Regions from separate parts of the Lysinibacillus sp. UBA5990 genome, predicted to be linked through region 2. Evidence: riboswitches for the same ligand, from Rfam matches in the RefSeq annotation. Region 2 holds a riboswitch; each other region holds the start of a gene.
What was found. Region 2 has a riboswitch for thiamine pyrophosphate ahead of thiC (phosphomethylpyrimidine synthase ThiC). Riboswitches for the same ligand answer to the same signal wherever they lie in the genome.
Positions count from the first base shown of each region.

Region 1 (4,627 bases), on a different contig from region 2:
TCTGAAGAGCAACGTGATACATTAGAGGTCTACAAAAACTTAGGCCCAGATTACTTAGGTAAATATAATGAACTGTTTTTAGAATTTAAAATGAATATTCGATAATTTATAAGAGCGATTTGGTCTAAAACCAATTCGCTCTTTTTATGTAAGCATTCATTTGTATTACTATATTTAAAGAGCATTTCTACTAGTAGCCTTTGGTAACATTATTCACACTTACCCGCGCTATTTCATTTCAATATAGTTGTTTCTAGCAAAAAGCAATTCGTCCTCACTCTACACCCCTAACTATTCTTTTTTATTACACAATGATCTGAAGCCTCCCAAGAAAAAAGCTTTTCTGAAAAACCATTCTAACGATCGAACCAGTTACAGCAATCTCAACTATTAGCCAGCTATAATTCTTTATGATAGACTGTACTATATTTGATTACATAAAGGGGGTTTTTCGATGACCCAGCAGAAGTCCAATAAGGCGGCTTTGTATATATTAATGTTTAATATGTTTATCGCAATGGGGAGTATTGGAATTATTATTCCTGTAATGCCGGAATACTTAAGAATATTTGGAGCAGCAGGACAAGTTCTAGGTATGCTTATTGCAACGTTCGCCTTGGCACAATTCGTATTTTCTCCAATTGCTGGGAATCTTTCTGACCTGTATGGGCGGAAAAATTTAATTATTTTCGGTCTTATACTAACAGGACTTGCACAAATCGGTTTTGGCCTTTCTACAGATGTTTGGATGCTCTTTTTGGCACGCTTTTTAGGTGGCCTTGGCTCTGCATTTGTTGCACCTCCTATTATGGCTTTTGTAGCAGACGTGACAACTTATGAAGAACGCGGAAAAGGAATGAGTATGTTAGGAGCTGCAATGTCGTTCGGCTTTATGATTGGCCCTGGAATTGGTGGTTTCCTCGCAAAGGTTAGCTTACATTTTCCATTTTTCATGGCGGGAGCTGCCGCCATCTTAGCATCTATTTTATCGTACTTTTTATTACCATCTACAAAGCCAAATACTGCGCAAAATAGACAAAAGCAAGATAATCTGGTGAAACAGATGGCTCGCTCTGTACATATGCCTTATTTTGTTATGTTAATTATTATGATGGTATTCTCATTTGGGATTGCTAACTTCCAAACAACCTTATCCCTATTTGTGACAGAAAAATTTAATTACTCACCTGGCGATATTGCTACCATTCTAGTTGTTGGTGGAGCATTTGGGGTAATTGTACAGATGTTTATCATAACGCCACTCTTTAAACGCTTTGGTGAAATGAAAGTAGTTTTGGTCAATTTATTTATTGCCTCCGTTGCTATTTTCTTAATATTATTTGTTTCAGGTTTTGCACTAATATTAGTTGTAGCAACCATCTTCTCAACGGCAACAACGTTAATTCGTCCAGCTGTTAATACACTCATCTCAAAACTTGCTGAAACAGAGCAAGGGTTTGCAGCCGGCTTGAACAATGCCTATATGAGTCTTGGAAATATGATTGGACCCGCTTTAGCTGGTTTCTTATTTGACTGGAATATGAATAGTCCTTATATATTTGGTGCCATTATCTTATTAGCCTGCTTCTTCCTTGCCCTAATTTGGACATTGAAAAAGGCACCACAACTTATGCATCCAGATTCACACTAATCATCAAAGCTTATTGACTATTGATTCAAGTATGTTACACTTCTAAAAAATAGAAAAATTTTTACCACTAGGGGAGTCTTTTAAAGGCTGAGACGTATATGGTTATATACGGACCCTTCGAACCTGATCTAGTTCATGCTAGCGGAGGGAAGTGGCGCTTCTTGCTATTTTCATTGTATAAGCAAGGCCGCTTCCTGTCGTTTGAAGGAAGCGGCTTTTTTCATTTTCCTAGTGGCTAAAACGAAAAGGAGCGCACCTATCATGTCTATTCGAAAATTAACAATTATGGCTTTATTAGTAGCGATTGCCGTTGCAGGCTCTACGTTCATCTCCATTCCAACTGGGATTGCTCGTGCCTACCCTATACAGCACGCTATTAACGTAATAGGAGCCATTATACTTGGACCCTTACCTACAGTTGTAGTAGCCTTTGTGACGGCTATCATTCGTATCCTTACAGGAACAGGCTCACTGTTAGCCATTCCTGGTAGTATTATTGGTGCATTATGCGCAGGGCTTGCCTATAAATATAGCTGTAAAATGTGGTTAGCCGGTATGGGCGAAGTGATCGGCACTGGTCTTCTCGCATCACTTGTAGCAGTACCCTATGCAAAGATACTTATGGGCACATCCGTAGCGGCCTTATTTTTCATGCCTGCCTTTTTAATATCAAGTTCAATTGGAGCAATCTTAGGTATTGTAGTAGCTAGCAGTTTGCGTAAAACGGTGCTAGTAAAATATTTTAATTCCCGCTCTCTTTATTAAAGAACGTCGTTGATATAACTTAGAGGATTTCTCTCCCTGCATATATACAAAAAGCAGTGCGAAATAATTCACACTGCTTTCATCTAACTAAATTATTGGCGTTTTTTCATACCCTTTAATAATTGTGCTACATTCGTATCTTCTGCTTGTACGGGGGGATTTTCTACAAGTTGCTCCTTTTTCTTCGGCTTCGTTAGGAAATTCCAGCCAAAGCGTCTTATTGTAATATCAATAAAGAATAAGAGCATACCTGCAAGGAGAAGCCATGTCGCAATGTTTTGACGATCCGCCCCTCGCTTTGTAAAGTCACGGAACACTTCTTGTGGTTCTTTTAAAACAGCACCACCAGTTTGTTCGGTTAATTCTTCTATTAATTTATCATTAGCAGGAAGAAGTTCATACTCAGCACTATAGGGAACACTTAATCCTGCCTGATAAATCGTTTCCTTTTCATCAGCGATACGGAAGAAGATTAATCCCGGCTCAGCTTGTACTACAGCTCGCACCTGAGAAGCTGATATAGTTTCAAGCTGTGTGTCTAGCTCTTCACCCGCTTCATTAACCGCAACAATATCTAAAAATGCTGCTTCATTTGTAGGATCTGTAATCATAAATGATCCATCTGATTCTACTCTTACATCATAGGCAACATCATTATAGCTTGGGAGCATTTGTGAAATAAGCGTTTGCCAAAATGTTCCCCAGTCCTGCCATCTTGCCCAGTCGCCTGCCCACTTTCCTGTTGAATCAGAAGTAAACGCAAATGTTTTGCCAAGACCATATTGCCATTGTGCTAACACCGGATCTTCCTTTTCGCTTTCAGCCACGACGGTAGCACCCTGCTTTGCAGTTGTTCCGATATAAGCATTCATTTGTGGGACGCCATTGGCAAATAGCGTATTCCATCCCCCAGCATTATAGAGTATTGGATAGAATGGATTATCCTCAATGTACGTACGGGAAATCATAGCTGTTTCACGAGATAAAATGGAAGGAATAGTTTGCTCATCGATAACATTGTAGAAACGTCCGCTTCCCATCTCACTCAGAGCTTCCAATAAGTTTGCATCGGCATCTTGACCAATAGCCACTGTCGATAAAGTTATTCCGTTATCTTTTCCTTGTTCAATTAAATCTTCATAATTTCCTGGCTGTGATTGTCCATCTGTTAAAAGTATAATATGCTTACGTTGCAGTTTTATATCTGCTAGGTTTTCATATGCTTTTGCAAGTGAACCATAGATTTCTGTCCCGCCTCCTGGTGTAACAGATAAAATGGTATCCACTGCCTCTTCTTTATTGTTCAGAGGACCAGTCTCTATAATTTCCCAAGGCCGATCATCAAATGCTATAAATCCTAATGTATCTTCATCACGTAGCATTTCCACTGAACGTGCTGCTGCTTCCTTCGCAAGCTCTAGCTTGGACCCTGACATACTACCAGAGCGATCTAGTACAATGACAAGTCCTAATGAAGGTAATTGTTCTTTCCCCTTAATTTCCATTTCAACAGGTAATAATGTTTCAATTGGCGTTTTAAAATAACCACCTAAACCAAAGCTATTTTCTCCACCAACCATTGCAAAACCAACACCAAAGTTTTTGACTGCTTGCTCGATCACACTCATTTTCGCCTCACCGACTAAATGTCCTGGCACATTATCGAAAATAATGGCATTATATTGCAAATAACTGGAGAGTTCATTTGGTAAGCTTTCAGGTGATTTTACATCATAGGCTATTGATTGCTGACCAAGTGCCTCCGCTATTGGTGAAGCTGTTTCATAGCCATTCACAATGAGTAAATGTGGTTCGCTTTGTACCATTGTGACACTTGTTAATTTATTGTTTTCGAATATTGCGTCTTGTCCTACTTGAACAACGGCTTCATATTTCACCAGCCCTTCACCAGTCGCTGCATGTTTATAGGTAAACATATTCGTTCCTTCGGCTAGCTCGACTGCCTCACGATGAATCAGTTCATCATTTTCATATAATAATAGCTCGCCCTGTCCAGCTGAAGTTGCATGCACTTCTGTTACCAGTTGTTGTTGCTCACCCACATAGGCAACTTGTGGGGACACAAAGCTTTTTAATGAAACATCATTCACAACAGGCTGACTAAAGGGCACAACATCCACACTAATATTGGAGCCTTTAAACTTCGTGGCGAAATCTAAAGCATTGCCCTTTGTCTCATTGCCGTCTGTT
Region 1 covers NZ_DJAY01000001.1:90,034-94,660, reverse strand. The annotation lists gene B3D94_RS00400 (ABC transporter substrate-binding protein) at 1-105, shown strand, start outside; gene B3D94_RS00395 (MFS transporter) at 455-1,651, shown strand; TPP riboswitch at 1,711-1,818, shown strand; gene thiW (energy coupling factor transporter S component ThiW) at 1,913-2,416, shown strand; gene B3D94_RS00385 (VWA domain-containing protein) at 2,509-4,627, opposite strand, start outside.
Region 1: another riboswitch for thiamine pyrophosphate. It lies ahead of thiW (energy coupling factor transporter S component ThiW); the one in region 2 lies ahead of thiC (phosphomethylpyrimidine synthase ThiC).

Region 2 (4,627 bases):
TGTATTTGTATATACGATTATTGCATCCATTATAATGGTAGCCTTGATGACTGCTGCAAGTGTACTATTTATTTACAAACAGTTAAAGCCACTCAAGTTTTTACGTGCTTCGATTGAAACAGCAGCAGCAGGCGATTTAACACAAAAGGTAGAGGATAAATATATTAAACAAGATGAAATTGGGGCAGTCGCATTGGCCTATAATAATATGTTGGATAAAACCAATAGTGCTATTAAAGCCGTGTTAAACTCAACAACTCTATTGAACCAATCTTCTAACCAGGTACATGAGGCATTTAACGAAATCGTGTCCTCTAGTCAAGAGGTATCAGTAGCCATTAATGAAATTGCACAGGGTGCATCGAAGCAATCAGAGGATACTGAAGAAACGAATTATCGCATGATGGATTTATCGGATCAAATAGATGCCATTAATGCGCTTTCGAATGAAATGGACGATTTATCCAACAAGACAAATGTGACAACCGAGAAAGGCATGCAAGAGGTTCAAAGTTTACATGAACATAATATAGAGACGAATGAGATGAACGGCCGTATTCAACAACAAATGGAATCACTAGCTTCTAATATTGCCAATATTAATCAAATTATTGCCTCTATTCAAAGCATTACGGAGCAAACTAATCTATTAGCTTTAAATGCAAGTATTGAGGCTGCACGTGCTGGTGAGCATGGAAAAGGTTTTGCTGTCGTGGCGGAAGAAGTAAGAAAGTTGGCAGAGCAATCAAAAACTGAAACAGAAGTTATTAAAAGTACGGTAGAAAGTATTTTAGAAAATTCTCAACAAACAGTTGCAGTCATTGCATCGAATGCAAATTTAATGCAATCGCAAAATGAGTCCGTACAAAGCACGCAATTGGCCTTTAAAGATAATAGTGATTTGTCACGTGCAATTGCAACTTCTATTAATGAACTAATGACTCAGTTGTCTACTATGTTAGAGCATAAAAATCAAGCAATTATGTCCATACAAAGTATTTCGGCTATATCAGAGGAAACAGCGGCCTCTGCTGAGCAAGTAAGTGCCTCTGCAATGGACCAACAAGCAGAATTGCAAAAAGTGGCAGAGTCTATGCAAAATATGAATGATATCTCTAATGAACTGCAAGAGGTCGTAAATAGATTTAAGCTTGCGTAGAGAAAAAAGCTGCCTAAAATCTAAAGGCAGCTCATACTGTTGATAAAAGGAATCGAGAAGTTCATGCTCGATTCCCTTTTCATTTTTTTCATCGAGAATTCATAGTCCTCAAATGAGTGAGTTTTGGTGATTCTTATATTCTGTACATTGTTCTCCTCGTTTATTGATGTGATTTTTTATCTTTTCATCATTGGAACAAGGCGCACCCCTCCAGTAGTGGAAATCAACGGTTTTAATTATGAAAGTAAGTAGCATTGACCTAGTACATTATCGACACTACAATCAAAAGGGAGGGGGACTTCAATATGGTGTATCTTGGAATGATTTTCTTTCAAATTGTCGCACCTATTTTAGTATTACTTGTACTAGGTGCTATTCTGCAAAAGAAATTTCGCTTTAACTTAAAAGCATTATCACAGCTTATTACATATTGTTTTATGCCTGCCGCTGTATTTATTAATTTATATGAGACGAGTATAAAACTGTCTGTTCTGGGAGAAGTTGGATTGTTTGTTGTGCTTTTTATTGGTAGTCAAATGTTACTCAGTCACTTTTTAGCGAAAGGGCTTGGACTCGCCAAAACTGAGGCAGCTGTTTTTAAAAATAGTGTAGTACTCATTAACTCTGGCAACTATGGTATTCCGGTAGCTCAAATGATTTTTGCCACTCAACCTATTGGTGTAGCCATCCAGGTTATACTCGTTATCTTCCAAAACATGACAACGTATACGTATGGTTTATATAATTTAATTTCCTCTACTAAATCGGGCATGACAATTTTAAAGGATTTTATAAAAATGCCTATTATACACGCTTTAATAATCGGTGTGGCCATGAATTATTTTGACATTGGCATTCCGCAGTTTATTAAAATACCTATAGACCATGTAGCAGATGGTTTTATTGCCGTTGCATTAATTACGCTAGGCGCCCAATTGTCTCAACTGGAGATTAAAACGATGTTTAATAAAACAGTATTCGTCAGCTGCTTGACGCGATTAATTATCGGTCCAGCCGTTGCTTTAGTCATTATTTATGCGCTCGGTTTAGACGGGGTTGTGGCACAATCGTTATTTATAGCGAGTGCTTTTCCCACATCCCGCAACAGTTCAAGTCTAGCATTAGAATATGATATAGAGTCGGCAACAGCTGCACAAACCGTTTTATTTTCGACCATTGTGAGTTGTATAACGGTCACGATTGTAATTTATATTGCTGATGTATTGTTTACCTAATAGAAATCAAAAATATTTAAATGATAACTTCCATCTCTTAGCAATATCTGCTAAACTAGCATCAAACTGAATAGTATTAACTAGGGGAGTCTGATGAGTCAGGCTGAGAGGGAAACGCATAGAGGTTTCTTGACCCTTTGGACCTGATCTGGCTCATACCAGCGTGGGAAAGTTAAGAAGCTATTGCATATTACGTGCAATCAATAGACCCTTTACATTCATGGCCGGATCCAATTATTTTTTTGGATTCGGCCTTTATTTATTTTGTTTGCTGGGTGAGCTAGAATCGGTCCTTGTTTAAACTACATTTAAGGGAGAGAAGTAGCTCATGTCAGCAATTAGTGCAAAGAACATTACGATTATGTCTAACTTTGAAGGAAGTAAAAAGGTTTATGTGGAAGGATCTCGTCCTGATATTTTAGTACCAATGCGTGAAATTACATTAAGTCCGACGACTGGTACCTTTGGGGATGAAGAAAATGCCCCAATTCGGGTGTATGATACGAGTGGACCATATACAGATCCGGTCTTCCACGTGGATATTACAAAGGGCTTACCTGCTTTACGAAGTGCTTGGATACAAGAGCGAGGGGATGTTGAGGAATACGGAGGGCGTACAATTAAACCTGAGGATAATGGTTTCAGTCGCGCTGATGATCCACGTATCCATGAAAATGTCTTCCCGGAATTGGTGAGAAAGCCTTTACGTGCAAAAAAGGGTAAAAATGTCACGCAGCTTCATTATGCTCGACGGGGAATTATTACACCTGAGATGGAGTTTGTAGCGATACGAGAAAATATGGACCCAGATTTCGTACGTTCAGAGATTGCAGCAGGCCGGGCTATTATGCCTGCCAATATTAATCATCCTGAGGCCGAGCCAATGATTATCGGTCGTAACTTCCATGTGAAGATTAATGCGAACATTGGGAATTCAGCTGTATCATCCTCGATTGCAGAGGAAGTGGAAAAAATGACATGGGCTACACGCTGGGGTGCTGATAATATTATGGATCTATCAACTGGCAAACATATTCATACAACGAGAGAATGGATAATTCGAAATGCTGCAGTACCAGTTGGGACAGTACCAATTTATCAGGCATTAGAAAAGGTAAATGGTGTGGCTGAGGATTTAACATGGGAGGTGTACCGTGATACGCTTATTGAACAAGCGGAGCAAGGGGTAGATTATTTCACTATTCATGCAGGTGTCCTTTTACGTTATGTCCCTCTTACGGCAAACCGTGTAACAGGCATTGTGTCTAGGGGTGGTTCCATTATGGCGCAATGGTGTTTATACCATCATCAAGAGAACTTCCTCTATACTCATTTTGAGGAAATATGTGAAATTATGAAAGCTTATGATGTAGCCTTTTCATTAGGAGATGGCTTACGCCCAGGGTCAATCGCGGATGCTAACGATGAAGCACAATTTGCGGAGCTGGAAACATTAGGCGAATTAACGCAAATTGCATGGAAGCATGATGTTCAAGTAATGGTGGAGGGGCCAGGTCACGTTCCAATGCATTTGATTAAAGAGAATATGGACAAGCAATTAGAGGTTTGTAAGGAAGCCCCATTCTATACTTTAGGTCCATTGACAACAGATATTGCTCCAGGTTACGACCATATTACATCTGCTATTGGTGCAGCAATGATTGGTTGGTTTGGTACAGCTATGCTCTGCTATGTGACACCGAAGGAACATTTAGGATTACCTAATCGGGAGGATGTTCGAGTAGGGGTTATTACTTATAAGATTGCTGCACATGCTGCAGATTTAGCAAAGGGGCACCCAGGTGCACAACAACGAGATGATGCACTGTCAAAAGCGCGTTTCGAGTTCCGCTGGCGTGATCAATTTAACCTTTCTCTTGATCCAGAACGTGCAGTAGAATATCACGATGAAACATTACCAGCAGAGGGGGCAAAAACAGCACATTTTTGTTCAATGTGCGGTCCTAAATTTTGTAGCATGAGAATTTCTCAGGATATTCGTAATTATGCTAAGGAAAAGGATTTAAATACAACAGAGGCCATCCATGAAGGTATGAGGGAAAAGTCAGCGGAGTTTAAAAAGGCAGGTAGTCAAATCTATCAATAATAATAGTACAAGGCTTGTGTTGATTTACTAGACACGAGCCTTTTTTATGTTGGTTCCACAATTAAACAGGGGAGATGAATAAAAGTAATTTATGCTTTTGCAAATAGAAGTGAGCGGTTGAAACTA
Region 2 covers NZ_DJAY01000002.1:113,486-118,112, forward strand. The annotation lists gene B3D94_RS01305 (methyl-accepting chemotaxis protein) at 1-1,159, shown strand, start outside; gene B3D94_RS01310 (AEC family transporter) at 1,465-2,394, shown strand; TPP riboswitch at 2,467-2,581, shown strand; gene thiC (phosphomethylpyrimidine synthase ThiC) at 2,723-4,501, shown strand.

Region 3 (4,627 bases), on a different contig from region 2:
GGATATATTCTTATTGTACTAAAGAAATAAATGGATGCCTATTGAGATGGTAAATTGTAGATAGAATTAGCAAAACAACACGATACATTGATGGAAATTTCCGTTATAATAAATTGAGTGACGGTACTATACTTATTTGTCTTTTCCCTATACAATCTAACTCGAAGGGAGAGGAAAGCATGCCTCGATTTTTATTGATGACAATTTCTTATATTGTCTCACTCATCCTAACCTTTTCATCCTTTTTCACAAAACTTAACGGTCAATCTTTTTTAGAAATTTCTAATCGTTTTTCGGTGGTATTTGCACCTGTTGATGGAAGTCATGTAATTTGGATTGTCATTTATTTATTCACCGGTTATTGGTTAGTGATGAACATCAAAAAGACATCTATGAAACAGTCTGCGCTCTTTAGTTGCATAAATATTTTACAAGCATTAACGATTTACGTATGGCATCATGAATTATTTATTGTTTCTCTCGGCATTACCTTACTCTTAGTCTTGTATTTATTTATGTTGTACAATACGTATCCACTTCATGACAAATCACTGTCTGGCCGTATTCCTTTCGCCATTTATTTTGCATGGATGACATTTATTTTTATCACAAATATTAGCTTTACGTTAACAGCTTATGGTTGGAACGGTTTTGGTCTAAGTACTCCTCTTTGGGCAGTTATTTTACTGACATTAGGTGGAGCCATTGCGCTACATATCCGCTTTCATCACTTTGATATCATGTATCCAAGTGTTTTTATATGGGCTTATATAGGAATCGCTTTACATAATGGTTTTGATGAGCTACTCGTAACAACAGCTGCGTTATTTTTATGTGGTGTACTCTTAGTTGGTATTTTATTCATTAAAAAAAATCCTGCCTACCAAAAGTAATTTGGTGTGCAGGATTTTTTTGTAATCCTATTCTTCGTCTAATGAAGTAAGGATAATTGGTTTTTCTTTTGTAACAATTACTGAATGTTCAATTTGAGCAACAAGAGACTTATCAGGTGTAATGAATGTCCAACCATCACCAGCTTCTACAATATGCTCTGCTTTTGCTGAGATAAATGGCTCAACTGCAAGAACCATACCCTCTTTCATAATCGTAGAGTCCCATGCATCATAATAATTTAAAATGTGATTTGGCTCATCATGTAAAGAACGACCTAAACCATGGCCTGTTAAATTCATAATAACTGTTAAGCCATTAGCATTCGCTTCTCGCTCTACAGCTTTACCGATTTGATTTAATTTAGAGCCAGCCTTTACCTTTGTCATAGCACGGTCAAAAGCATCTTTAGCAACACGACATAGTTTTTCTTTGTCTTCATAGCCATCACCAACTACAAATGAAATACCCGTGTCGGCAAAGTAGCCATCTAAAGAGCCTGAAACATCGATATTGACGATATCTCCCTCCTGAATAACACGTTTACCTGGGATACCATGCGCTACTTCCTCGTTGACACTAATACAAGTATATCCTGGGAAGTCATATTCTCCTTTTGGTCCTGAAATGGCACCTGCCTCAGCAAACATTCGGCCAGCAATTTCATCTAGTTCAAGTGTTGTGACACCTGGTTTTGTAGCAGCCTTCATCGCTTCACGAATCTCTGCACAAATGCGTCCAATTTTTTTAAAAGCTTCAATTTCTTCTTGCGTTTTTACAATCATGTATAACGTCCCTTTCATCTAATATCTACTCTTTAATATAACATAACTTTTTACGCGTATAACGCTAAACGCTTTAAATATTGTATGCCTGCCTCCTTGGCAAAGTGCTATTCTCTTGTGACTGCATAAAAAAACCCCTTCACCAATATGAAGGGGATGGCATTATGCTTTACGATGCATTAGTTGTGGAGCGGCTGTGAATAATAACGCTCCCACAATGGCTGTTAATACTGTTGCGGGCAGCATATAGGTACCATTATAAATAATCGAGTAGATCCACGCATTTTGATCGCCGGCATACTCTGCAAAAAATACCGCTCCAGCAGTAGTATGCGCTGCATATCGCAAGAAGCCTGCAAACACCGTACCTACAATAATATAAAGCGCCATTTTTGTTTTGTTTAGTTGGCTTGCTGCTTCAAGTAAAGGTCTGCGTACAATGGCTGCTAACCCTACAACTGTGAAAGCAACGCCGTAATCTAATAAACCTTGAAGCCAGTGTACAATATAAGCTCCAAACATGGTTTGCATAACGCCTACAAGTAAGCCTGTTGTTAGGCCAGCTACTAAGCCCCAACGAAATGCAATTAACATAATTGGTACCATGACAAGACTAACAGAGCCACCTTGTGCCCATACTTTAAAGGAGACCTGATCGAGCACAAGGCCAATCGCAGCAAATATTGCAATCTCCACTAGCATTAATAGTCTTTTTTTGTCCATACATATTCTCTCCTTTGTTCCGATGTAGGATACAAGAGCAGGAATAGAAATGCGCTGATTTGATTCTCTCTGACATCTTTTTATTCTTAAGAATGAAAAAACGATGTCAGGACAGAGCCTCACATCGTACAAGTGTCGGTTTCTATCCACATCCCTACGCAAGTGTTAGCTTACAGGTTCAAAGAGTCAAGGCATTACGTGCCCAGTCTCAGCTGACATCATCAGCTCCCCTTGTGGTCGTTACATCTGAATTTAATTTGAACACTTTCATTGTACGCAAAGCACGGAATGATTACAACCTCTTCCATACTTAATTTTTGAAACTTTACTGTTTTCCATGCGTAAATATTAAAAAAGGAGGTACAACTATGGAGAACCAAAAAATTTTATCTGCCTTTAGTTATCTCAGTATTTTCTTTGCTCCTTTCATCGTACCATTAATTGTTTACTTCGTTACGAAAGATGCTGACATCAAAAGACATTCTATTCGAGCACTAGTGTCTCATCTAATTCCTTTTGTATTTGGTATCTTATTTTTCATTGTCTTTGTCTTTTCTACATTTAGTTTAGACCCCACTTCAAGTAATAGTACAGTAATGATCATTTGGTTCATTTCGTTCGCCATTTACGGAATTGTTTCGCTCGGAATCGTAATATGGAATATTATTCAGGCTGTTAGAGTTATCCGCTAATGTTTCATTTTTAAAATAAACAGGTAGAAGTAATTAAAAAGGAGCTGTGTTTTTGATGAAAGTATCAAAAGTAGTGAAAACCGCTGTTAAATTAGCGCCTATTGTTATACCGATCGTAAAAAAAGTGATGGCAGCAAAAAAAGGGACAACTTCTACAGTCAGTTCTCGAAAAAAATAAAAGGAAGGCGTATTTCCTTAAGCCGGAAATACACCTTCCTTTATTTTATTTCAAAATATGTTTGACTATATCCATTCAATGTTTTTTCGACATGTAAAACGGCTGGCATCGCTGATTTTAATTCAGGCACATGAGAGATGACACCAATCATTCGTCCAGAATCTTGTAAATCGATTAATGTATCTATTGCTTTATTTAATGATTCTTCATCGAGCGAGCCAAAACCCTCATCAATAAACATTGTTTCAATATAAATATTACCTTGGAAGCTTTGAATAACATCTGCCATTCCCAAGGCAAGGCTTAATGATGCATTGAACTTTTCACCACCGGATAATGTTTTGACATCTCGTAATTGATCTGTGTAAGCGTCATATACATCAAGCCCAAGTCCACTTTGTTTGGCATGCTTTTCAAGCCTGTCCGAACGTCTAAGCTCAAATTGGCCATTAGATAAATGATAAAGACGAATATTGGCTGCCTCTGTAATTTGATCTAAATAATTAATTTGAATATATCGTTCAAAGGAAAGCTTTTTCGAATTTTGCCCATTTAATAAGCCATACAGCTCCTTCACGCGCCCTGCCTCACTCTCAAGTAAACGAAGCTCTCTCTCTGTTTCTTCTACTTTGTTGATAAAGCTTTGACATGATTTCGCAAATCCATCTATTTGTTGAAGTTGTTTAAAAGCATCCTCATAGGCGATTCGGAGACTTTCTAAGGTTGCCTCCATCAGGGCTAAATCTTGCTCCTCTTTTCCTTGAAGATGTTTTTCTCCTTCTGAAATTTGAATTTGTAACGTATGAACATGTAACGTGTAGTCACTGCATGCCTTCCTAAGTTCTTCTAATTGAGCGGCACTTCTTTTCGCAGTTGCATAGTCTTCATAGTTCACAAAGCCTGCTTCCTGCATGCTTATTGAAAACTGCTCACGCTTGTCATTCATTTTGAGCTTTAATTCTTCAAAATTCTGTTTGGCGATTTCCACAGCTAGTTTAGCATTACTGGCAGCTTCCTTCGCGGCATGTAAATCATGCTGGCTTTCCTGCCATAATTTTTGTAAATCCATTTTCTGTTTACTAACATCGGTAAGTGTTTGTTTTAATTGTTGTAAGGTTGGAATAGTTGTTGGCATTTGCTTATGCTGTTCTTCTACAATTGCCTGCAGTCTTGTCCAGCTCTTCATCTGCTCAGTTAAATATTCCTCAAGTTTGACTTGTTTATGTTGCAAATGCTCTATTGCTAAACGCTGTTCCTTCTGGTTGATCCTTGTTTGAGCTAGCTGTTGATTGATAATCTTTAAGCTAGTAATCTCTTGTTCCATTTTTTCTAAGGAAGCTATTATTTGTGCTTGATCC
Region 3 covers NZ_DJAY01000012.1:49,603-54,229, forward strand. The annotation lists gene B3D94_RS11575 (hypothetical protein) at 180-893, shown strand; gene map (type I methionyl aminopeptidase) at 921-1,676, opposite strand; gene thiT (energy-coupled thiamine transporter ThiT) at 1,839-2,399, opposite strand; TPP riboswitch at 2,534-2,641, opposite strand; gene B3D94_RS11590 (DUF4870 domain-containing protein) at 2,768-3,091, shown strand; gene B3D94_RS11595 (hypothetical protein) at 3,144-3,269, shown strand; gene B3D94_RS11600 (SbcC/MukB-like Walker B domain-containing protein) at 3,310-4,627, opposite strand, start outside.
Region 3: another riboswitch for thiamine pyrophosphate. It lies ahead of thiT (energy-coupled thiamine transporter ThiT); the one in region 2 lies ahead of thiC (phosphomethylpyrimidine synthase ThiC).